One region of the Streptomyces sp. NPDC002795 genome, then DNA from elsewhere that is predicted to be linked to it. Evidence: riboswitches for the same ligand, from Rfam matches in the RefSeq annotation. Region 1 holds a riboswitch; the other holds the start of a gene.
What was found. A riboswitch is a leader RNA that binds a small molecule or an ion and turns the genes downstream of it on or off. The one in region 1 is predicted to bind glycine.

Region 1 (11,870 bases):
AGTGACGGAACGGGCTGGATCCACGAACTCGCTGCTATTTTCGGATGGGCGTTCGCCGGATGGGGTACGACGCTGTACTGGTGGGCAGGGATCCTCTACGTGGTTCAAGTCCGCCGGCTTGTCCGGGCGGACGCCAAGGCCGATTGAACTCGCCATTGCATGTTGGCAGAGGCCAGATGGCCCGCCGTGACAAGTGCGGGCCATTCCGGGCGGGTGAAGTCGGCTAGACCGTCGTCTCTTCAAGGAGGACGCTTCCGACATGAAGGCCGTCGTGATGGCCGGAGGCGAAGGCACACGCCTTCGCCCCATGACCTCGAGTATGCCCAAGCCGCTCCTGCCGGTGGCCAACCGGCCGATCATGGAGCATGTGCTCAGGCTGCTCAAGCGGCATGGGCTCAGCGAGACCGTGGTCACCGTGCAGTTCTTGGCTTCACTCGTCAGGAACTACTTCGGTGACGGTGAAGAGCTGGGAATGGAGCTCACCTATGCCAACGAGGAGAAGCCACTCGGCACTGCCGGCAGCGTGAAGAACGCTGAGGAAGCGCTGAAGGACGACGCTTTCCTTGTCATCTCCGGTGATGCCCTCACCGATTTCGACCTCACCGAACTCATCGAATTCCACAAGGCGAAGGGTGCGCTCGTCACCGTCTGTCTGACGCGTGTGCCCAATCCCCTGGAATTCGGAATCACCATCGTCGACGAGGAAGGGAAGGTCGAGCGCTTCCTCGAGAAGCCGACCTGGGGGCAGGTCTTCTCGGACACGGTGAATACGGGCATCTACGTGATGGAGCCCGAAGTCTTCGACTACGTCGAGGCCGATGTCCCGGTGGACTGGTCCGGAGATGTCTTCCCGCAGCTGATGAAGGAAGGCAAGCCCATCTACGGCTACGTGGCCGAGGGCTACTGGGAGGACGTCGGTACACACGAGAGCTATGTGAAGGCCCAGGCCGATGTCCTCGAAAGAAAGGTCGACGTCGAGCTCGACGGGTTCGAGATCTCTCCCGGTGTGTGGGTGGCCGAAGGCGCGGAGGTGCACCCTGACGCTGTGCTGCGTGGGCCGCTCTACATCGGCGACTACGCCAAGATCGAAGCGGATGTGGAGATCCGGGAGCACACGGTCATCGGTTCGAACGTCGTCGTGAAGAGCGGCGCCTTCCTGCACAAGGCCGTCGTGCACGACAACGTCTACATCGGGCGGCACTGCAATCTGCGGGGCTGCGTGGTCGGCAAGAACACCGACATCATGCGGGCCGCGCGGATCGAGGACGGCGCCGTCATCGGTGATGAGTGCCTCGTCGGTGAGGAATCGATCGTCCAGGGCAATGTGCGGGTCTATCCGTTCAAGACCGTCGAGGCCGGTGCCTTCGTCAATACGTCGGTCATCTGGGAGTCGCGCGGGCAGGCCCATCTGTTCGGGGCGCGGGGCGTCTCAGGGATCCTGAACGTCGAGATCACGCCCGAGCTGGCCGTGCGGCTCGCGGGGGCGTACGCGACGACGCTCAAGAAGGGATCGACCGTCACGACCGCGCGTGACCACTCCCGCGGTGCGCGTGCGCTCAAGCGGGCCGTCATCTCAGCGTTGCAGACCAGCGCCATGGATGTACGGGACCTGGAGAACGTGCCGCTGCCGGTGGCGCGGCAGCAGACGGCGCGGGGCAGCGCCGGCGGGATCATGATCCGTACGACGCCAGGGGTTCCGGACTCCGTCGACATCATGTTCTTCGACGAGCGCGGAGCGGATCTTTCGCAGGGCAGCCAGCGCAAGCTGGACCGGGTGTACGCGCGGCAGGAGTACCGCAGGGCGTTCCCCGGGGAGATCGGCGATCTGCACTTCCCGTCGAGTGTCTTCGACTCGTACACCGGGTCCCTGCTGCGGAATGTCGACACGACGGGGGTCGCGGAGGCCGGGCTGAAGGTGGTCGTCGACGCGTCGAACGGGAGCGCCGGGCTCGTGCTGCCCAGCCTTCTCGGACGGCTCGGTGTCGACTCCCTGACGATCAATCCCGGGCTCGACGAGTCGCGGCCCACGGAGACGGCGGACGCTCGCCGGTCCGGGCTCGTACGGCTGGGGGAGATCGTGGCGTCGGCGCGGGCCGCGTTCGGGGTGCGGTTCGATCCGGTCGGCGAGCGGCTTTCGCTGGTCGATGAGAAGGGGCGGATCGTCGAGGACGACCGGGCGTTGCTCGTGATGCTCGATCTTGTCGCCGCGGAGCGCAGGAGCGGGCGGGTGGCGCTGCCCGTGACCACGACTCGTATCGCCGAGCAGGTCGCCGCGTATCACGGGACGCAGGTCGAGTGGACGACCACGTCGCCCGACGACCTGACGCGCGTGGGGCGTGAGGACGGGACGATCTTCGGTGGGGACGGGCGGGCCGGATTCATCGTGCCCGAGTTCAGCAGCGTCTTCGACGGGGCCGCGGCTTTCGTGCGGCTCATCGGGCTCGTCGCCCGTACGCAGTTGACCCTCAGCCAGATCGGCGCGCGGATTCCGCGGGCGCATGTGCTGAAGCGGGATCTGGCGACGCCTTGGGCCGTCAAGGGCCTCGTCATGCGTCGCGTCGTGGAGGAGGCGGGCGAGCGGTCCGTGGACACGACCGACGGAGTGCGGGTCGTGGAGGCCGACGGGCGTTGGGTGATGGTGCTGCCCGACCCGGCCGAAGCGGTCACCCATCTGTGGGCCGAAGGACCGGACGACGCTTCGGCCCAGCAACTGCTCGACGAATGGTCGGCGGTCGTGGACAGCGCCGGGCGCTGACCCGGATCCCTGCTGCTCGACGCCTCTTTCGGGCGTCGGGCAGCAGGGCAGTGGGGTCGTTGGGTGGCAGTGGCCACGACGTGGGACGATGTGCGGCATGCCGCAGCAGCCCCCCAAACGGAGCACCCCAGAGCGCCCCTCGCGCCCCGATGCCTCCATGTCGCTGCTGAACAACGTCATGGATCACAGCCTGGACGACGGGTACGCGGAGGCCACCGCGCGCAAAGAGGCGCTGGGGCAGAGCGGTTTGCCGAAGACGTTGCGGGCGAAGCTGGGTCTTGCGGCGGGACTTGTGCTCGCCGCGCTCGTGGTGACGGTGGGTGCGGCGCAGGCCCGGGTCGCCGCGCCGGTGGTGGCCAAGGAGCGCGAGGAGCTCATCGACCGCATCGACCAGGAGACCGAGTCCGCCGACAAGCTGGAGGGGCAGGTCGACTCGCTGCGCGGGCGCGTGGGGGAGATGCAGCGCGAGGCGTTGAAGAAGCACGGTGGCGAGCAGGGGGAGTTGGCCGGAGTGCTCTCCGGCGCCGTCCCCGTGCACGGACCCGGTGTGAAGCTCGTGGTCGACGACGCCAAGTCGGCCACCACGGGCGACGGGAGCGGTCCGCGCGAGAGCAACGGCTTCTCCGACACCGGCCGCGTACGCGACCGGGACATGCAGCGCGTCATGAACGGCCTCTGGCAGTCCGGCGCCGAGGCCATCAGCATCAATGGTCAGCGCCTCACCTCGCTGTCCGCGATCAGGGCCGCGGGTGACGCGATACTGGTCGACAACAAGCCGCTGGTGCCGCCGTACACGGTGCTCGCGGTGGGGGACGGGCAACGGCTGAGCACCCGGTTCCAGAACAGCCCCGACGGTCTCTACCTGCATGCGCTGCAGGAGAACTTCGGGGTCAGGACCAGCATTTCGGTTCAGGACGACATCGAGCTTCCTGCCGCCCCCAGCGTGATCGTACGTACAGCACAGCCGAGAGCAGAGCAGAAGGGCACATCGTGATCGCCGTACTGGGCCTCGTCGTGGGAGTCGTGGTCGGTCTTTTCGTCCGGCCCGAGGTTCCGGCGGTCGTCGAGCCTTACCTTCCCATCGCCGTCGTCGCGGCGCTGGACGCGGTGTTCGGGGCGCTGCGCGCCATGTTGGACGGGATCTTCGACGACAAGGTGTTCGTCGTCTCGTTCCTGTCAAACGTCGTCGTGGCCGCGCTGATCGTCTTCCTGGGCGACAAGTTGGGCGTCGGCGCGCAGCTGTCGACCGGTGTCGTCGTGGTGCTCGGCATCCGCATCTTCTCCAACGCGGCCGCGATCCGGCGGCATGTGTTCCGGGCGTGAGGCCGATGAGTCAGAACGAGAACGAAGAGAACGCAGAGAACCGCGAGAACGCGCGGAACGGGCAACCGGACGGCGAGGCCGACCAGTTGCGCAAAGAACTGCCCAAGGAGCTGCCCCCGGAGGCCCCTACGGAGAGCCGAGCGGCTGAACCCGAGGTGCCCGAACCGGAGCCGGCCGACACGGATGTCCGCCCGGAGGCCGGTCCGGACTCGGTCGAGCCCGAACTGACCGGGCGGCAGCGGCTCGTGAAGGGTCTGTGGCCGCCGCGCGCGTCGCGTGCCCAGCTCATCATGGCTGTGCTGCTGTTCGTCCTAGGGCTCGGGCTCGCCATTCAGGTGCGGTCCACCAGCGACAACAGCGCCCTGCGCGGTGCGCGTCAGGAAGATCTCGTTCGCATTCTCGATGAACTGGATGATCGAACTCAGCGTCTTGAGGATGAGAAGCAAGGTCTCGTGGACCAGCGCACCGAGCTGGAGAACAGTTCGGACCAGGCCAACGAGGCCCGCAAGCAGACGGCCGAGAAGCAGAAGCAGCTCGGCATTCTGGCGGGCACGACGGCCGCGCAGGGTCCCGGGATCACCATGACCGTCACCGACACGAAGGGGGCCGTGGAGGCGGACATGCTGCTCGACGCGGTCCAGGAGCTGCGAGCCGCCGGCGCGGAGGCGATCCAGGTGAACGATGTCCGCGTCGTGGCCAACACGTATCTGACGGACGGCAGTGGCGGGAAGGGGATCAGCGTGGACGGGCACGAGATCAGCCGCCCCTACCGGTTCAAGGTCATCGGCAAGCCGCAGGACCTGGAGCCGGCCCTGAACATCCCCGGGGGTGTGGTGCAGACGCTGGAGAAGGAGCAGGCCACGGTGGCCGTGAGCCGCTCGAACAAGATCGTTGTGGATGCCTTGCGATCGGCGCAACGGCCTGATTACGCTCGGTCGTCCTCGGAGTGAAGCCGGGGGTGCATGGTGGATACCGTGCGAGGGCATGAGGTTGCGGGGGGTCGCCGCAGCAAGGGTGGTGCGCGTGGTGGAAACTGTTTGGCGGATACGGACGTTGTGAGGGTGTCCGTGTCATTGATGTACGCGATGTACGCCGATGTGTGCAGTCAGGGTTCGTCCTGCCCCACGGGCGGGTCTGTTTCGGTCAAGGGGAATCGCCCGTGAAGTTGTTTGCGAAGTTGTTCGGCAAGAGTGCGCGTGAGGACGCCCGTCATCGCGCGCCGCGGCAAGGAGACACGCCGGAGACGCAGGTGGGTGAGCGCCCGCTGTTCCGGGACCAGGTCGCCGGAGACAATTCGGGCGGACAGGGCGCGTCGTCTGTTGACCCTGCCGGTTCCGGCCGCATAGGTTTCGGAGAACCGTCAACCTCAAGTACGGGTGGAGGGTTTTCCCCCGACCCGTACGCGTCCCACGCCCCCGCGGGGCAGCCGCGGCAGGAGGATCCGTCCATGTCGGCCCTGGTGTGTACGAGGTGCGGAAACCAGAACGGGGAGAACAGCCGGTTCTGCTCCAACTGCGGTGCGCCGCTGCGCAGCGGCGCGACGCCGGAGGGGCCGTCCGAGACGACGTCCACGATCTCCATCTCCGGCCTCGAGTCCTACGACCCGGAGGCCACGGGGCAGACGCAGCTTCCGGCCCTCTCGCCCGAGGCGCAGGCGGCGGTCGACGCGCTGCCGCTGGGCTCGGCGCTCCTGGTGGTGCGGCGCGGTCCGAACTCGGGAAGCCGCTTCCTCCTGGACGGCGAGCTGACCACCGCGGGGCGGCATCCGCAGAGTGACATCTTCCTGGACGACGTGACCGTGTCGCGCCGTCACGTGGAATTCCGTCGCCTGCAGGACGGCTCGTTCACCGTCGCCGACGTCGGCAGCCTCAACGGCACGTATGTGAACCGTGAGCGCATCGACTCGGTGACGATGAACAACGGGGACGAGGTGCAGATCGGCAAGTACCGGCTGGTGTTCTACGCGAGCCAGCGCGGTATCTGAACCGTCCGCGACCCTTCAGGAAGGTCCATGCTGCACACGACGAGTGGCGGTGCCCCAGGGGGTACCGCCACCACGGACAGTCGGCTGACGAGCATCGGCACCGTACTGAACGTGCTCCGAGAAGAGTTTCCCGAAGTCACCATCTCCAAAATCAGGTTTCTGGAGTCCGAAGGTCTCGTCGAGCCCCGGCGCACGCCGTCGGGCTACCGGAAGTTCAGCCCGGACGACGTGGAGCGGCTCGCCCATGTCCTGCGCATGCAGCGGGACCACTACCTGCCGCTGAAGGTCATCAAGGAGCAGCTCGACGCCCTGGAGCCCGGTGAGACGCTCACCGTGCCCTCGCCGGGACGCCCCGGCGACGCGGAGGACGGCATCGACGTGCCGACGGCCGCGCGGATCGGCCGGGACGAATTGCTGGCCGCCGTCGGCGTCGAGGAGCACGAGCTCGACGAATGGGAGTCGTACGGGCTCCTCACGCCCCTGCCTGACGGTGGCTACGACGCCTCCGCCGTGTCGGTCGCCGAGCTCATCGGCGAGCTGGCCCGGTTCGGGATCGGGCCGCGGCACCTGCGGGTGATGCGGGCGGCCGCGGACCGTGAGGCCGGCCTGGTGGACCAGGTGGTGGCCCCGTTGAAGGTGCACCGCAACCCGCAGACCCGGGCGCATGCCGAGGCCCGTGCCAAGGAGCTGGCCGGACTCACGGTGAAGCTGCACTCGGCACTTGTGCAGACCGCTCTTGGGGTGCGTCTGCCCTGATCGTGGGCGCGGGTGAGCACCGATGGCCCGGTCCTCGGTGGATCCCCGACTACCCAAACCGACCGGGCACGTCCTAGGGTTGCTGTGTGAACGAGCTCGACGTCGTAGGTGTCCGGGTCGAAATGCCCTCCAACCAGCCGATCGTGCTCCTGCGTGAAGTGGGAGGCGACCGGTACCTCCCCATCTGGATCGGACCGGGGGAGGCGACCGCGATCGCCTTCGCCCAGCAGGGCATGGCGCCCGCGCGTCCGCTGACGCACGACCTTTTCAAGGATGTCCTTGAGGCGGTCGGCCAGGAGCTCACGGAAGTGCGCATCACGGACCTGCGCGAAGGCGTCTTCTACGCGGAGCTGGTGTTCGCGAGCGGGGTCGAGGTCAGTGCCCGCCCGTCGGACGCCATAGCCCTGGCGCTGCGCACCGGTACGCCGATCTTCGGCAGTGACGGGGTCCTGGATGACGCGGGGATCGCGATCCCCGACGAGCAGGAGGACGAGGTGGAGAAGTTCCGCGAGTTCCTCGACCAGATCTCTCCCGAGGACTTCGGCACCAACAGTCAGTGACCGCCCGGCCGACGGCCGGGCCCCGGCCGTCGAGCGGCGGCGCCCTCGGGACATTCGGCTAGCCTTTCCCGGCGGTGGGTCACGGGAAACCACTCTTAGGGTGATTATCACTCGGCGTGCCTAGTGTGGCGTTCGTTGACGCACCCCCTGTGACTGCCTACCGTCGACAAGGCAGGTCAATGAGGAGGTCGGCGTGAGAAGCAGCGGCGACGGTACGGCGACGGGCGGTCCGTACCTGTTTCACGGCAGCGCGGCCGATCACACTCCGCAGCGCCCGCAGGCCGTGCCTGCGGTGGCGGGGGAGAGCGGCTCGGCCGCTTCCGAGCAGCTGGGATACCGGGGGCCGACGGCATGTGCGGCGGCCGGCATCACCTACCGGCAGCTCGACTACTGGGCCAGGACCGGCCTTGTCGAACCCAGTGTGCGCTCCGCGTACGGATCGGGGACGCAGCGGCTCTACAGCTTCCGGGACGTCGTCGTCCTCAAGGTCGTCAAGCGGTTCCTGGACACGGGCGTCTCGTTGCAGAACATCCGGACGGCCGTGCAGCATCTGCGCGAGAGCGGCTTCCGGGACCTGGAGCGGATGACGCTCATGAGCGACGGCGCGACCGTGTACGAGTGCACGTCGCCGGACGAGGTGCACGATCTGCTCCAGGGCGGCCAGGGGGTCTTCGGGATCGCCGTGGGCGTGGTCTGGCGGGACGTGGAGGCCGCGCTCTCGCAGTTGCACGGTGAGCGCGTGGACACCGGCGAGACGATCGTGCCGCCGAACCCCACGGACGAGCTCGCGAGGCGGCGCGGCAAGGCCGTGTGAGGTCCGTACGGCCGCGTTGTCAGTGGCGTAGGGCAGCATCGGTGATGTGAGAACCGCGCCCACGATCCTGCATCTCGACATGGATGCCTTCTACGCCTCTGCGGAGCAGGCGGCGAAGCCGAGCCTGCGCGGGAAAGCGGTCGTCGTGGGCGGGCTCGGTCCGCGCGGTGTCGTGGCCACGGCGTCGTACGAGGCGCGGAAGTTCGGGGTGCACTCGGCGATGCCGATGGGGCAGGCGCGCAGGCTCGCCCCGCATGCCGCCTATCTGGTGCCGCGCTTCCGGCTCTACCGGGAGATCAGCGAGCAGGTGATGGGGCTCCTCGGCGCCCTGTCGCCGCTCGTGGAGCCGTTGAGCCTGGACGAGGCGTTCGTCGATCTGGAGGCCGGTGAGGCGGCCTGGGACGCCGCTTCGGCGGAGGCCGTGGGGTGGCGGCTGCGGGCCGACATCCGGCGCGTGACCGGTCTGACCGGGTCCGTGGGGCTCGCCGCGTCCAAGATGCTCGCGAAGATCGGCTCGGAGGAGGCGAAGCCGGACGGGCTCGTGCTCATACGCCCCGGTACCGAGCGCGCGCTGCTCGGGCCGCGGTCCGTGCGGATCCTGCCCGGCGTAGGGCCCGCGACGGCGGATCATCTGCGGCGGGCCGGGATTCAGACCGTGGAGGAGATCGCGGGGGCCGGCGAGGACGAGCTGGTGCGCCTCCTCGGGAAGGCGCACGGGAGCCATCTGTACGAGATGGCGCTGGCTCGTGACGAGCGGCCCGTCGTCGCCGAGCGGGATTCCAAGTCCGTATCGGTGGAGGACACGTACGACGTGGACATCCATGACCGGGTGCGGGTCCGGATGGAGGTGCGCAGGCTCGCCGGCCGGTGCGTGGAGCGGCTGAGAGCGGCCGAGCGCTCGGGGCGGACCGTGGTGCTCAAGGTGCGGCGGTACGACTTCTCGACGCTGACGCGCTCCGAGACGCTGCGGGGGCCGACGGACGATCCTGGGGTGGTGCGGGAGGCCGCGGCGCGGTTGCTGGAGAGCGTGGACACGACCGGTGGCGTGCGGTTGCTGGGGGTCGGTGTCAGCGGGCTCGCCGACTTCACGCAGGAGGACCTGTTCGCGCAGTTCGCGGCAGCCGAGGAAGCTGCCGCGGAGGAGGCCGCCGCCGAGGAGCTGGAGGGGGGCCCGGGGTCGGTCGAGTCCGTGGAGGCGGCCGAGCCCGAGCCGATACCCGTGGAGCGGAAGTGGCTGGCCGGACACGATGTGCGGCATGCCGAGTTCGGGCACGGGTGGGTGCAGGGGAGCGGGCTCGGGCGGGTGACCGTGCGGTTCGAGACGCCGTACGCGGACGTGCCGGGGCGGGTGCGGACGTTCCGGGTCGATGACCCGGAGCTGGAGCCGGCGGACCCGCTGCCGCTTGTCGAAGGAGCCGAAGAGGCTCAGGTCGGGTCGTCCTCCGAACCGGCGACCTTGCCGAACGTGACGTCGGTCGACTGAGGAGCCGTGATGTCCAGACCGTAGTGGTGGTAGAGCTGGAGTTCCTGCTCCGGGGAGAGATGGCGGCCCACGCCGAAGTCGGGGGCGTCCTTGATCAGGGAGCGTTCGAAGGGCACGTGCAGCGTGCCGTCCGTGAAGTCGCTGGGCTCGAGCGGGACGAAGGCATCGCGGCTGAACAGGCCGGTTCGTATCGCGGCCCACTGCGGCACGCCCGTGGCGTCGTCCAGGTAGACCTCGTCGATGGTGCCGACCTTGGCCCCGTTGCGGTCGAACGCCTTGCGGCCGATCAGATTGCGCGGATCGACGTCGGTCTGCACGGGCCCTCCAACTGATCGCGATGATCGCAACTGGTCTGTCATCACTACGAAAGAGCACATTACGGAAGGCGGCCACTCGGGGGCTCTGGGCAAGTAGCCGCTGGTAGGCTGGCAGACGGCTGCTGACCCCGTGCGGGAGAGTCCTCCGACAGTCGTCGGAAGGCGCCGAAGGAGCAAATCCTCCCCGGAATCTCTCAGGCCCACGTACCGCACGGACGAGGTCACTCTGGAAAGCAGAGCGGGGTGCACGGTGTCCGCTCTCACCGACGGTGCAAGCCGGTGCGTTCCGTGTTTTCGCGGGGTGGGCCGGTGAAGCTCTCAGGTTGTGATGACAGAGGGGGAGGCCGTCCGGGTACCCGCGCCGTGGTGCCCCTCGTAGGTCGCAATGACCAGGAGGCCTCCGCAATGACAGCCAACCGTATTCCGCTCTCCCAGCTGGAGCGAGGAATCCCCTTCGAGCAGCGCCACATCGGCCCCGATGACGCCGCTCAGGCCAAGATGCTCGCGCAGGTCGGCTACGGCTCGCTGGACGAGCTGACCGCGGCCGCGGTGCCCGATGTGATCAAGAGTGCCGAGGCGCTCGACCTTCCGGCCGCCCGCAGCGAGGCCGAGGTGCTCGCCGAGCTGAAGTCGCTCGCCGAGCGCAACCAGGTGCTCGGCTCGATGATCGGCCTCGGCTACTACGGGACGTTCACGCCGCCCGTCATCCTGCGCAACGTGATGGAGAACCCGTCCTGGTACACGGCGTACACGCCCTACCAGCCGGAGATCTCGCAGGGCCGCCTCGAGGCGCTGCTCAACTTCCAGACCATGGTCGCCGAGCTGACCGGCCTGCCCACCTCGGGCTCCTCGCTGCTCGACGAGGGCACGGCCGCCGCCGAGGCGATGGCCCTGTCGCGCCGCGTCGGCAAGGTCAAGAACGGCGTGTACGTCGTCGACGCCGACGCCCTGCCGCAGACCATCGCCGTCATCGAGACGCGTGCCGAGCCGACCGGCGTCGAGATCGTCGTCGCGGACCTGAGCGAGGGCATCCCCGCCGAGGTCGCCGAGCGCGGCGTCGTGGGTGTCCTCGTGCAGTACCCCGGCGCCTCGGGCGTCGTGCGGGACATCAAGCCCGTGATCGACCAGGCGCACGAGCTGGGCGCCGTGGTGACCGTTGCCGCTGATCTTCTTGCTCTTACGTTGCTGACCTCGCCCGGTGACCTCGGCGCGGACATCGCCATCGGGACGACGCAGCGCTTCGGCGTGCCGATGGGATTCGGTGGTCCGCACGCCGGATACATGGCCGTGCGCGAGAGGTTCGCGCGCTCGCTGCCGGGCCGCCTGGTCGGTGTCTCCGTCGACGCCGACGGGAACAAGGCGTACCGGCTCGCCCTGCAGACCCGTGAGCAGCACATCCGTCGCGAGAAGGCGACCAGCAACATCTGTACCGCGCAGGTGCTGCTCGCCGTCATGGCCGGCATGTACGCCGTGTACCACGGGCCCGAGGGCCTCAAGTCGATCGCGCGGCGCACCCACCGCTATGCCACCCTGCTCGCCGCGGGGCTCACCGCGGGCGGCGTCGAGGTCGTGCACGGCGCGTACTTCGACACCCTCACCGTGCGCGTGCCGGGCAAGGCCGCCGAGATCGTCTCCGCGGCGCGCGAGGGCGGCGTCAACCTGCGCCTCGTGGATGCCGATCACGTCTCGCTCGCCTGTGACGAGACCACCACGCGGGCCCAACTGGGCGCCGTGTGGAGCGCGTTCGGGGTAGACGCGGACGTCGAGGCCCTGGACGCCGAGGCGGCGGACACGCTGCCGGGCGGGCTGCTGCGCGAGGACGACTACCTGACGCACCCCGTCTTCCACCAGTACCGCTCCGAGACGGCGATGCTGCGC
Region 2 (11,870 bases), on a different contig from region 1:
TTGTTCGTGCCGATGGCGGTGATGGCCGGCACCGGACTCATCGCGTTCTGGGGCCACGATCTGCTGCGCCAACGCATCGCAGAGGGCCGGCGGCCGCAGCTGCTGCGGATCGCGGTGCCGGTCACCGCGGGCGTGGGATTCCTGTGCGCGCTGGGCGGGTTCTGGAGCATCCTCGCCCCCACGTTCCTCACCCCTCACCTCGCCCTGGCCCCTCTCACCCTCGCCTCCGGCGTGATCCTCCTCGCGTACGCTCTCCATCTGCGCCGCGCGCTCGTCCTGGCGCCCGACGGGGTCGTCCCGCCCCGCACGGCCTCCGGCACCACGCCGGGTCCTCCGCCGGACGCGCCCCCCGACGCCACATCAGACACAACCCCCTCGCCGGCCTCTCCCGCTTCCTCGCCCCGCCCATCAACGGCCCCTGAAACGAACCGGGTTCGTCCCGACTGGGCGCCCGTCGCCGAATGGGGCGCCATCCTCGTCCTCGTCGGCCTCAGCCTGCTCTGGGCCGCCAACGACTACGCCGCCTCCGTGGGCCACGGCCGCGCCGCCCGCCTCGCGGCCCACCTCGCGGGCCAGCCCTCCGTGGTCCTCTACAGCCAACGCGACCTCGCCCTCGACGAGCCCGGCGTGCGCGAACTGCGCTGCGGCGACGGGAAGGCGACGTACGGCCACCGTTACGAGGGCCTCGTCCTCGTCATCCAGTCGGCGAACCAGTACGTCCTCGTCTCCAAGGCCTGGACCTCCGCCACCGGCTCCGCCATCGTGCTGCCGCGCTCCGACGCCGTGCGCCTCGAATTCGTCCCGGCCGGCGCGTGGCGGCCCCTCGGCCACTGCTGACGCGACGCCGGAATAGCCGCCTCGTCCCCGGGGTTCGTACCGCATGCGCAAACATCAAGAACCCCGACCATCCAGGACCCCGAAGGGCAAGGGCACGACATGAAGATCGGCATCATCGGCGCCGGCAACATCGGCGGCAACCTCACCCGTCGCCTCACCGCCGTCGGCCACGACGTCCACGTCGCGAACTCCCGCGGTCCGCACACCCTGACCGCACTGGCCGAGGAGACCGGCGCGACGCCCGCCACGATCGAGGACGCGGTGCGCGAAGCCCGGGTCGTGGTCGTCACGATCCCGCTCAAGGCGGTGCCGAACCTGCCCAAGGGGCTCCTGGACGCGGCGGCCCCCGACGTCGCCGTCATCGACACCGGCAACTACTACCCGCGGCAGCGCGACGGGAAGATCGCCGGGATCGAGGACGAGGGCCTGACCGAGAGTCGCTGGACCGAGCGCCAGATCGGCCACCAGGTGGTCAAGGCGTTCAACGGCACGTACGCCCACGACATCCTCGACAAGCCCCGCCCGTCCGGCGACCCGGCCCGCGTCTCCCTCCCGATCGCGGGCGACGACGCGGCGGCGAAGCAGGTCGTCTCGGCGCTCCTCGACGAGATCGGCTTCGACACCGTGGACGCCGGCGGCCAGGACGAGTCCTGGCGCCAGCAGCCCGGCACCCCCGTCTACGGCATGGCCGCCGACGCGGCCACCGTCCGCAAGGCGCTGGACTCGGCGTCCCCGCAACGCACGGCGGAGTGGCGCGCCTGACCGCCGGCTCCCGTCAGGCGCCGCCCGCCCACTCCTTCATGGCGGCCTTGCTGTCGAAGTCGGCGACGTTCTTGTCGAGGGGGCGGTCGGTGTACTGGTGGATCCGCCAGTCCGCCTGGATGCGGGGCTTGCCCGCGCTGACGTAGTCGGCGATCCAGAGGCCGTCGCCGGCGTAGGAGGTTGTGTCGATGTTCAGCCAGAAGTTTCTGTTCGAGTACAACAGGGTCCGGTGATTCGGCCGTAGCCGCTTCACCTCGCGGATGAACTTGTCCTTCTCCGCGTTGCTCGCGTGGGTGCCCTCGCCGGTCGTCTCCCAGTCCGCGGCCAGCAAGTCCCCTGCTTTTTCAGGGGCCTTGCTCACGAAGTACTCGGCCTGCGCCGTGATGTTCCCCGGCCACAGGAAGTGGTAGAAGCCGACCACACAGCCGGCGTCGCGGGCCCGCTTCGTCTGCGCGGCCAGGCGCGGATTGACGTACGAACGCCCCTCCGTCGCCTTGATGAAGACGAACGACACGCCGTCCGTGTCGAACGTGGACTGGTGCGAGCTGACGTCGATGCCACGGATCATGCTGGCCTCCGGTCGGTGGGGCGACGAGGTCGAACTTTCATCGTCCCTGATCCGGCCGGATATGAGGCCATCTTTGCGTAGATCGGCGGCTGTTGGTCATGCCTGCCGTGACGGCGACGACCTCGCCGGGCCACGCGGATGTCACATTCGCCGCGGGGTGATCCGTCGGTCTGGTGAACCCTTCCGGAGGAGCACATCATGTTCAGCGTCTACGCCGTCGTCACCGTCCTCGCCGCCGTCGTCTACGGATCGGCGGCCGTCGCCAACCTCGCAGGCCACCCCTATCCGAAGGCCCAGGCCGACAAGCTGGGAGTGCCGTACGCGTGGATCCCGTGGCTCGGGACGGCGCTCGGGGCCGGTGCGCTGGGGCTCGTCGCCGGGTTCGTGGTCCCGGCGCTCGGGATCGCCGCCGCGTCGGGCCTGGTGCTGTACTTCGTCGGGGCGCTCGGCGCGCATGTGCGCGTAGGGGACCGGAACTACGGCGGGTGGTCCTTCTGCTGCGCACTCGCCGTAGCGGCTCTGGCCCTGAGGGCCGCTGTCTAGAGTCCGACGTTTCGGTCGGGCCGGCCGCTCAGCCCACCGGGAGCGGGTCCAGCCGTTCCGCGGGATAGAAGATGTCGATGTCGACCTCCTCACCGCCGACGATCTGGGTGTCCCAGGCGCCGCTGTGCACCAGGGTGTACAAGGTCTGACCGTTCAGTGTGTCCAGGTGCTTCAGGAGCGTCGCGTCGTCGGGCAGTCCGGGAATCCGCGGCGCCAGACGGTCGCGGATCGCGCGGAGTTGCTCCATGAGGGCGTCGACGTCGGCCTGCCGGTCGGGTGTCCGCTCCGCGGCCTCCGAGATGCTCTGCTGGATCTTGTCCTTGATGGCCCGGGTCACCCCTTGCTCATCCGTGGTGATCATCGAGTTCCAGGCGCGGCTCTTGTGCCGGTATTGGAGCATCGACATGGCCGCCTCGTGGCGTACGAAGTCGGCATCGCGCAGCGGCCGCCCGCGCCAGGTGCCGCTGAGTGACCGGGCGAGCGAAATGGCCGATCCCCAGCCGCTGTTGAGGCCGCGGCCCGGCCAGAAGTGGATGGCGTTGGCGGCGTCCCCGAGGAGGAATCCGTACGTGCCCGGTCCCGCGGCCGTCCTGGGGCGCAGCCGCGCGGTGAACCGCGGGCGCTGCACCATGTCGAGGCGGAACGCGGTGACGGCGCTCAGGTCGGACTCGGGCACGGCGAACAGCGCCAGGCCTTCCCTGACCCGCTTCCACAGCGCCGACCCCTTGATCAGGGCGGGCAGGAACAGGGTGCTGTGGGTGTCGCAGAGGAAGTCGCCGTCCTCGCTGCGGTTCATCACGCACGGCCGCGAGGCGATGCACTCCTCGAAAACCTGCCGGACGGGGTCGATCCCCACGACCTCCTTCGCCTCCTCGTCGGTGAGCCGCATGTTGAGGAAGCCCTCACCGTGCAGGGAGTTGAGGAGGAACCGGTTCTGCGCCACGGTGAGCAGCACGGACATCGCGTCCGGCAGCCTCGACTTCACCTTCAGGCCGAGCACCACGTCCTGGAGATGCGCGCCCTCCAGCGAGTAGATGGACTTGTCGGCCCGGCCGAACTTCTCGGCGAAGTGCTCACGCGTCCGGGAGCGGCCCCCCTCGCAGATGGCGAGCACATGGTCCCCGGCTGCGCTCTTCTCGTGCTCGACCGGGTCGAACCGCTCCGGCACGAGGCGGATGCGGTCCGGTTTCTCGTTGGCCATCTCCAGGAGCGTGTCCTCCACGTAGGCGATCCGGATGTTGCGCGGCTGGTGACCGCGGATCGAGTCCGGGCCCGCCGGCCACATCTCGCTGTACGCGCCGTCCTTGAACAGCCGCTCCTGGACCTCCTGGGGAAGGCCCAGGTACTGACGGCTCTGCACCGTGACGACCTGCATGCGCCGGACGTTGCCCTGCGTCGCGTCCTTCCAGACGACCCTGTCCCCGGCCCGGGTCCAGCGGCCGTCGTAGATCGTGACGGCGGCCCGGGGACCGAGCAGGGACTCCAGGAGCAGGGCGAAGGCAAGCCCCACAGGACCGCCGCCCGACACCGTCACCTTGAGCACCGGGACCGGCTGCTCGGCGGGAGGCGGCGTGAGGGCCTCCAGGACGGAGAGATCCATGATGGTCTCCATCGGTCCGGCCGCCTCGAAGCAGAACGTCTCGTCACCGATCGTGATGACATCGTCGGGCTGGAGCACACGCGAGGTCATGCGCTCCCCGTTGACGTATGTCCCGTTGCTGCTTCCCAGGTCATAGAGCATGAATCCATGGCCCTCGCGGCGTACCTCGGCATGGAACCGGGAGATGCTCGCGTCGCGGATCACCACGTCGTTCGCGGGCTTGCGGCCGAACGTGAGGGGCTTCGCTCCGATGCCGAATCGCTCTCCGGCCAGGGAACCTTGACGGCTGACTATCTCAGGAGGCATGAGTCCTCGGATTCCATTCATCCAACGAGCCAGGACCGTGCGGCGAGGGCGGCCGGAGCCCGGCCGCCCTGCCCGTACGTCAAAGCTAGAGGCGTCGACGAATTCGGGAACCCCCTGGCGGCCTCAGCACTCGATGATGTTCACCGCGAGCCCGCCGCGCGCCGTCTCCTTGTACTTCACGCTCATGTCCGCCCCCGTGTCCCGCATCGTCTTGATGACCTTGTCCAGGGACACCTTGTGCGAGCCGTCGCCGCGCAGGGCCATCTTCGCGGCCGTGACGGCCTTGACCGCCGCCATGCCGTTGCGCTCGATGCACGGGATCTGGACGAGGCCGCCGACCGGGTCGCAGGTCAGGCCGAGGTTGTGCTCCATGCCGATCTCGGCCGCGTTCTCGACCTGTTCCGGGGAGCCGCCGAGCGCCTCCGCGAGGGCGCCCGCCGCCATCGAGCAGGCGGAGCCGACCTCGCCCTGGCAGCCGACCTCGGCGCCGGAGATGGAGGCGTTCTCCTTGAAGAGCATGCCGATCGCGCCCGCGGTGAGGAGGAGGCGGATCACGCCGTCCTCGTCGGCTCCCGGCACGAAGTTCACGTAGTAGTGCAGGACCGCGGGGATGATGCCGGCCGCGCCGTTCGTGGGGGCCGTCACGACCCGGCCGCCCGCCGCGTTCTCCTCGTTGACCGCCATGGCGTAGAGCGTGATCCACTCCATGGCGAGGGCCAGCGGATCGCCCTCGGCGCGCAGCTTGCGGGCCGAACTCGCCGCGCGGCGGCGGACCTTGAGGCCGCCGGGCAGGATGCCCTCGTGGGACATGCCGCGGGAGACGCACGCCTGCATGACGCGCCAGATGTCGAGGAGGCCGGAGCGGATCTCGTCCTCCGTGCGCCAGGCCTTCTCGTTCTCCAGCATCATCGCCGGGATGGACAGGCCGGTCTCCTGTGCGAGGCGGAGCAGCTCGTCGCCGGTGCGGAAGGGGTACTTGAGGACGGTGTCGTCGGGGACGACCGGGTTCTCGCCGTCGACCGCGGCCTCGTCGACCACGAAGCCGCCGCCCACCGAGTAGTACGTCTTGGTGAGCAGCTCCTTGCCGTCGGCGTCGTACGCCCACAGCGTCATGCCGTTCGCGTGGTACGGGAGGGCCTTGCGGCGGTGCAGGATCAGATCGTCGTCGTACGAGAAGGTGATCTCGTGCGCGCCGAGGAGGTTGAGGCGGCCCTGGCCCTTGATCGTCTCGACCCGCTCGTCCGCCGACTCGACGTCGACGGTGCGCGGGGAGTCGCCCTCAAGGCCGAGCAGTACCGCCTTCGGGGTGCCGTGCCCGTGCCCGGTCGCGCCCAGCGAGCCGTACAGCTCGGCGCGGACCGAGGAGGTGTGGGCCAGCAGGCCCTCGTTCTTCAGGCGCCGCGCGAACATGCGCGCCGCGCGCATCGGGCCGACCGTGTGCGAGCTGGACGGGCCGATGCCGATCGAGAACAGGTCGAAGACCGAGATGGCCACGGTGGGACTCCAAAGGTGGTGGTAGACGCCGTTGTCTGCCGGACAAGCGAGAGTGCGGTGGAAGCGGCCGGGGCACCGTGCTCACTGGTGATATTCCTGGTTCCAGTGTGCGCGGTGCCCCGACAGGACGTACCTACGAAAGGGTACGTAATCCGGGCCGAATTACTTCAGGCCGGGGTACAGCGGGTGCTTGTCGGCCAGAGCGGTCACTCGGGCCTTCAGCGACTCGGCGTCGTACGACGGCTGAAGCGCGAGCGCGATCACGTCGGCGACCTCGCGGAAGTCCTCGGCGGTGAAGCCGCGGGTGGCGAGGGCGGGCGTGCCGATCCGCAGGCCGGAGGTGACCATCGGCGGGCGCGGGTCGTTCGGGACCGCGTTGCGGTTGACCGTGATGCCGACCTCGTGGAGCCGGTCCTCGGCCTGCTGGCCGTCGAGCTCGGAGTCGCGCAGGTCGACGAGGACCAGGTGCACGTCCGTGCCGCCGGAGAGGACGTTGACGCCCGCTTCCCGTGACTCCGGGGTGGTCAGGCGCTCGGCGAGGATCTGGGCGCCCTCGATCGTGCGGGCCTGGCGCTCCTTGAAGTCCTCGGAGGCCGCGACCTTGAAGGAGACGGCCTTGGCCGCGATCACGTGCTCCAGGGGGCCGCCCTGGAAGCCCGGGAAGACCGCCGAGTTCAGCTTCTTCGCGAAGTCCTTGTTGCGGGCGAGGATGATGCCGCCGCGCGGACCGCCGAGCGTCTTGTGCGTCGTGGACGTGACGACGTCGGCGTACGGGACCGGGTTGGGGTGCAGGCCCGCGGCCACGAGGCCCGCGAAGTGCGCCATGTCGACCCAGAGCAGCGCCTCGACCTCGTCGGCGATGCGACGGAACTCGGCGAAGTCCAGCTGGCGCGGGTACGCCGACCAGCCGGCGATGATCACCTTCGGGCGGTGCTCCTTGGCGAGGCGCTCGACCTCGGCCATGTCGACCAGGCCCGCGTCGTCCACGTGGTACGGGACCACGTTGAACTGCTTGCCGGAGAAGTTCAGGCGCATGCCGTGCGTGAGGTGGCCGCCGTGCGCCAGGTCCAGGCCGAGGATCGTGTCGCCCGGCTTGGCGATGGCGAAGAGTGCGGCCTGGTTCGCGGAGGCGCCCGAGTGCGGCTGCACGTTCGCGTACTCGGCGCCGAAGAGCGCCTTCACGCGGTCGATGGCGATCTGCTCGGTGACGTCGACGTGCTCGCAGCCGCCGTAGTAGCGGCGGCCGGGGTAGCCCTCCGCGTACTTGTTGGTGAGGACCGAGCCCTGGGCCTCCATGACGGCGGCCGGGGCGAAGTTCTCCGACGCGATCATTTCGAGGGTCGACTGCTGGCGCTTCAGCTCGGCGTCGACCGCGACGGCGACCTCGGGGTCGAGCTCGTGCAGGGATTCGTTCAGTACGGACATCGGTGGGGTCAGCTCCCGGAGAACTCGGTGTACTCGTCGGCGGAGAGCAGGTCCTTCGGCTCGTCGGCCAGCCGGACCTTGAACAGCCAGCCACCCTCGAACGGGGCCGAGTTGACGAGCGCCGGGTCGTCGACGACGTCCTGGTTGATCTCGGTCACCTCGCCGCCGACGGGGGAGTACAGGTCGGACACCGACTTGGTGGACTCCAGCTCGCCGCAGGTCTCGCCCGCGGTGACGGTGTCCCCGACCTCGGGGAGCTGGACGAACACGATGTCACCGAGCGCGTTGGCCGCGTGCTCCGTGATGCCGATCGTGGCGACGCCGTCCTCGACGGCCGAGAGCCACTCGTGCTCCTTGCTGTAACGCAGCTGCTGGGGGTTGCTCATGATGCGAATTCTCCTGTACGCGGGAAGGTGCTGGTGACGGAGGGGGCGCCCGGACGGGCGGGGCCTACTTCTGGCGCTTGTAGAACGGCAGTGCCACGACCTCGTACGGCTCGTGCGTGCCGCGGATGTCGACACCGACACCCGCCGTACCCGCCTCGGCGTGCGCGGGATCCACGTACGCCATCGCGATCGGCTTGCCGAGCGTCGGGGACGGGGCGCCGGAGGTGACCTCGCCGATCACCTGGCCGTCGGCGACGACGGGCATCCCGGCGCGCGGCACGCGGCGGCCCTCGGCGATGAGGCCGACGAGCTTGCGGGGCGGGTTGGCCTCGGCCTTCGCGGCGGCGTCGCGAAGCGCGTCGTGGCCCACGAAGTCGTCCCCGTGTGAGGTCTTCTCGAACTTCACGACGCGGCCGAGACCGGCGTCGAAGGGCGTGAGGGACGTCGACAGCTCGTGCCCGTACAGCGGCATGCCCGCCTCCAGGCGCAGCGTGTCCCGGCAGGACAGGCCGCAGGGGATCAGGCCGTACTCGGCGCCCGCCTCGGTCAGCGCCTGCCACAGCTTCTCGGCGTCGGCGGGGGAGACGAACAGCTCGAAGCCGTCCTCGCCGGTGTAGCCGGTGCGCGCGATGAGCGCCTGCACACCGGCGACGGTGCCGGGCAGACCCGCGTAGTACTTCAGGCCGTCCAGGTCGGTGTCCGCGGAGGACGTGACGGACTTCACGATCGCCGCCGAGGCCGGGCCCTGCACGGCGAGCAGCGCGTACGCGTCGTGGTCGTCGCGGACCTCGGCGTCGAAGCCGGCGGCGCGCTCGGTGAGGGCGTCGAGCACAACCTGCGCGTTGCCCGCGTTGGCGACCACCATGTATTCGGTCTCGCCGAGCCGGTACACGATCAGGTCGTCGAGGATCCCGCCGTCCGCGCGGCAGATCATGGTGTAGCGGGCGCGGCCGGCGCCGACGGAGCCGATGTTGCCGACGAGGGCGTGGTTGAGCAGGTCCACGGCCTGCGGCCCGGTCACGGTGATCTCGCCCATGTGGGAGAGGTCGAAGAGGCCGGCCCTCGTGCGCACGGCGTTGTGCTCGTCGCGCTCGCTGCCGTAGCGCAGCGGCATGTCCCAGCCGGCGAAGTCGGTCATCGTCGCGCCGAGCGAACGATGCAGGGCGTCAAGAGATGTCGTACGGGTCATCAGTGGTGCTCCCGGGCATGACGGCGATGGCGGAGTCCCGTACGCGTACGGGACGCCCTCCCCATCTGTCATCGGAACCTGAGAGGTTCGCCCCGAGGGGCTTGCACCTTGGGTGGGGGCGTCACGTCACAAAGACGCCCCACTTTTCAGATCTGCCTCGCCCGCGCGGTACGGGGCCTGAGAGATTCAAGGGAGGAACTTGCTCCTTCGGCGCCCGGGTACTCGTCGTACCCGGAACTCTCCCGCGCGGATTCAAGCGGCCGGTATGCAGTTGCGGGCACATCATTGCATGCCCGTCCGACAGGGAAACCCCTTGAGGTGCATTACCTTCTCTTTACACTTGAGGGGCAAGGGTGACGTGACCGGAACGGGGAGGACGATCACGGTGCACAAAGCAGTGGCGGGGGCTTACGCGGTATCCGCTTCGGCGTCGGTGGTGGCGGGGGTGCGGATCCCCGGTCAGCGCTCGGTGCGGGACCTGCGCGGCCGTCGCGGGCACACACCGCGGCAGCTCGCCTTCGCGGCGGGCGACTTCGTCGTGCTCTCGGGCCTGCCGGGCAGCGGCAAGTCGACGCTGATGCGGCGGGCCGTCACCGAGATCCGGATCGATTCGCAGGACACCCGCGAGCGCTGGTCCGCGCGCATGCCGCGCTACCTGCCGTACGCGCTGTACCGCCCGGTGGTCCGCGTCGCGCACTACGTGGGGCTGCGCCGGGCGATGCGCTCGGGCATGAGCGTCGTCGTGCACGACTGCGGTACGCAGGCGTGGGTGCGCCGCTGGGTGATCCGCACGGCGCGGCGGCGCGGGGCCGCCGTCCACCTGATGCTGCTCGACGTACCGGCGGACACGGCACTTGAGGGGCAGCGGGACCGCGGCCGCGGGGTGTCCCGGTACGCCTTCGCGCGCCACCGCCGCGCGGTGGGCGCGCTCGTCAGCTCGACGGAGCGGGGGAACCTGCCGGCCGGGATGGAGTCGGCGGTGCTGCTCGACCGGGCGGCGATGGAGGCACTGGGAGGGATCACATTCGGCGACTGAGGCCGGGCCGTATGGACGAGTTAAAGTCGGCGGGCACCAGAAGCGGGCAGAACAGCAGAGGTTGATGGCAGTCATGGAGTTCCCAGGCACCCCGGAGCCGGGTCACGGTCTCGCCCAGGGGCACGAGGGCGGCTACGCCCACCCCTCGCAGGGCTGGCCCGCCAACGAGTTGGAGGAGGTCCTCGCCGCGGCTCTCGGCCAGGAGGCGGGCGCCTCCGCGGGCGGCAGGATCGTCGAGGTCCTCGGCCGCAGCCACGTGTGGATCCCGCTGCCGAGGGGCGGTTCGAACGCGAGCAGGGACCTCGACCTGCCGAGCCTGGAGATCGAGGGCCAGGCCTACGTCCCCGTGTTCAGCTCCGAGCAGCAGTTCATGGCGGTCACCGGTGGCCGGATGGACTGCACGGTGGCCCCGGCCGTGGAGTTCGCGCGCGGGCTTCCGCCGCAGGTCGGCATCGCGGTGAACCCGGACGGCACGGTCGGCGTGCCGCTGCCGCCGCCGGCCGTCGCCGAGCTGGCCCGCAGCGGTCGCACGGCGCTGGACGGCCCGGCGACGGGCGGCCGCGTGGTGCTGAGCGAGCCGGACTGGCAGGTCGACCCCATGGACTTCCTGGCCGCGGTCCGCGAGGAGTTCGACGGGCTCGGCACGGTACTGAGCGCCCGGCGCTGCCTCGCGACCGTGGAGGACGCGGAGCCGTCCCTGTTCATCGGCGTGGAGCTGTCGCAGGCCGTGGGCGCCCCGAGCGGTGCGGGGAACCTTCCGCTGGACGCGCTGGGGCGGGCGCTGGGCCGCGCGCCGGTGGCCTGGGCCGTCAACCTGGTGTTCCTGGACGTGACGCAGGACCCGGTCGCGGACTGGCTGCGTACACACGTACGGCCGTTCTACGTACGAGAAGGGTGACGGCGTCCGTCAAGTCGGTGTCAGTATCGCCGCTTAAGCTGGTTTCATGACGTGACCGGTCGGCGCTTCGCTTTCCGGCCACGTGTGGGACACGGACGTATTTGAAGAGCCGAAGGGGCGGTTACGGGTGAGCGCGTCGGGCACGGCCGCGGCCGGACAGGTCGAGCACATGCTGCGCCAGGTGACGCCGGGACGCTACGACGCGTACGAGGCGCTCCTCAAGGCCCTCGCCGACCCCGCGGCCGGGCAGGTCTGGATGCTGCTCTGGCACGGCCAGGCCGGCTCCCCGGACGCCCAGTACGGGAACATGGAGGTGGACGGCTTCTCGTACGCCCCGTGCGTCACCTCCGCCCAAGAGCTCTCGGCCTCCGGCTGGTCGCGGGCGTACGAGGTGGTGAGCGGGGTCGACGCGGCGCGCACGCTCTACCCCGACCACTACGGGCTCTGGCTGAACCCGCACGCGCCGGGTGGCGGCGTCGGCATCCCGTGGCTCGACCTGCGCCGCATCGCGGGCGGCCTCGACCGGCAGCCGGCGGGCCCGCTGAGGCTCTCCGAGCCCGCGATCGAGATCCCCCAGTTCTACGCGGTCCTGACGCAGAACGCGCACCGTACGACGGCGATCCGCTCGCTGCGCCGCGCCTGGGTCCAGCCCACGCTGGGCGCGCCCTACCTCGCCATCGGCCTGGACGTCTACGACACGTCCCCGGCGTCCGTGGACGCGGTCCGGGCGATGATGCAGCAGTCCATCCCGGCGGTCCCCGAGGGCCTTCCGGTCTCCACGGTCGCGATGTCGGACGAGTACGACCCGGTGGCGATGTGGCTGCGG

Region 2: linked by a shared signal. The riboswitch ahead of gcvT (glycine cleavage system aminomethyltransferase GcvT) and the one ahead of gcvP (aminomethyl-transferring glycine dehydrogenase) in region 1 are both predicted to bind glycine.

Annotation. Positions count from the first base shown of each region.
Region 1 is NZ_JBIAQB010000003.1:700-12,569, forward strand. Features, by position in the region: gene ACFYWS_RS09295 (CDP-alcohol phosphatidyltransferase family protein) at 1-147, shown strand, start outside; gene ACFYWS_RS09300 (sugar phosphate nucleotidyltransferase) at 260-2,755, shown strand; gene ACFYWS_RS09305 (DUF881 domain-containing protein) at 2,844-3,749, shown strand; gene ACFYWS_RS09310 (small basic family protein) at 3,746-4,078, shown strand; gene ACFYWS_RS09315 (DUF881 domain-containing protein) at 4,084-5,028, shown strand; gene ACFYWS_RS09320 (FHA domain-containing protein) at 5,151-6,062, shown strand; gene ACFYWS_RS09325 (MerR family transcriptional regulator) at 6,090-6,818, shown strand; gene ACFYWS_RS09330 (bifunctional nuclease family protein) at 6,905-7,378, shown strand; gene ACFYWS_RS09335 (MerR family transcriptional regulator) at 7,572-8,192, shown strand; gene ACFYWS_RS09340 (DNA polymerase IV) at 8,239-9,675, shown strand; gene ACFYWS_RS09345 (PRC-barrel domain-containing protein) at 9,618-9,992, opposite strand; glycine riboswitch at 10,116-10,212, shown strand; gene gcvP (aminomethyl-transferring glycine dehydrogenase) at 10,398-11,870, shown strand, end outside.
Region 2 is NZ_JBIAQB010000013.1:40,318-52,187, forward strand. Features, by position in the region: gene ACFYWS_RS32835 (hypothetical protein) at 1-837, shown strand, start outside; gene ACFYWS_RS32840 (NADPH-dependent F420 reductase) at 937-1,599, shown strand; gene ACFYWS_RS32845 (glycoside hydrolase family 25 protein) at 1,613-2,167, opposite strand; gene ACFYWS_RS32850 (DoxX family protein) at 2,366-2,710, shown strand; gene ACFYWS_RS32855 (FHA domain-containing protein) at 2,739-4,616, opposite strand; gene ACFYWS_RS32860 (L-serine ammonia-lyase) at 4,740-6,110, opposite strand; gene glyA (serine hydroxymethyltransferase) at 6,273-7,535, opposite strand; gene gcvH (glycine cleavage system protein GcvH) at 7,544-7,921, opposite strand; gene gcvT (glycine cleavage system aminomethyltransferase GcvT) at 7,986-9,110, opposite strand; glycine riboswitch at 9,267-9,365, opposite strand; gene ACFYWS_RS32880 (AAA family ATPase) at 9,544-10,146, shown strand; gene ACFYWS_RS32885 (enhanced serine sensitivity protein SseB) at 10,220-11,044, shown strand; gene ACFYWS_RS32890 (enhanced serine sensitivity protein SseB C-terminal domain-containing protein) at 11,172-11,870, shown strand, end outside.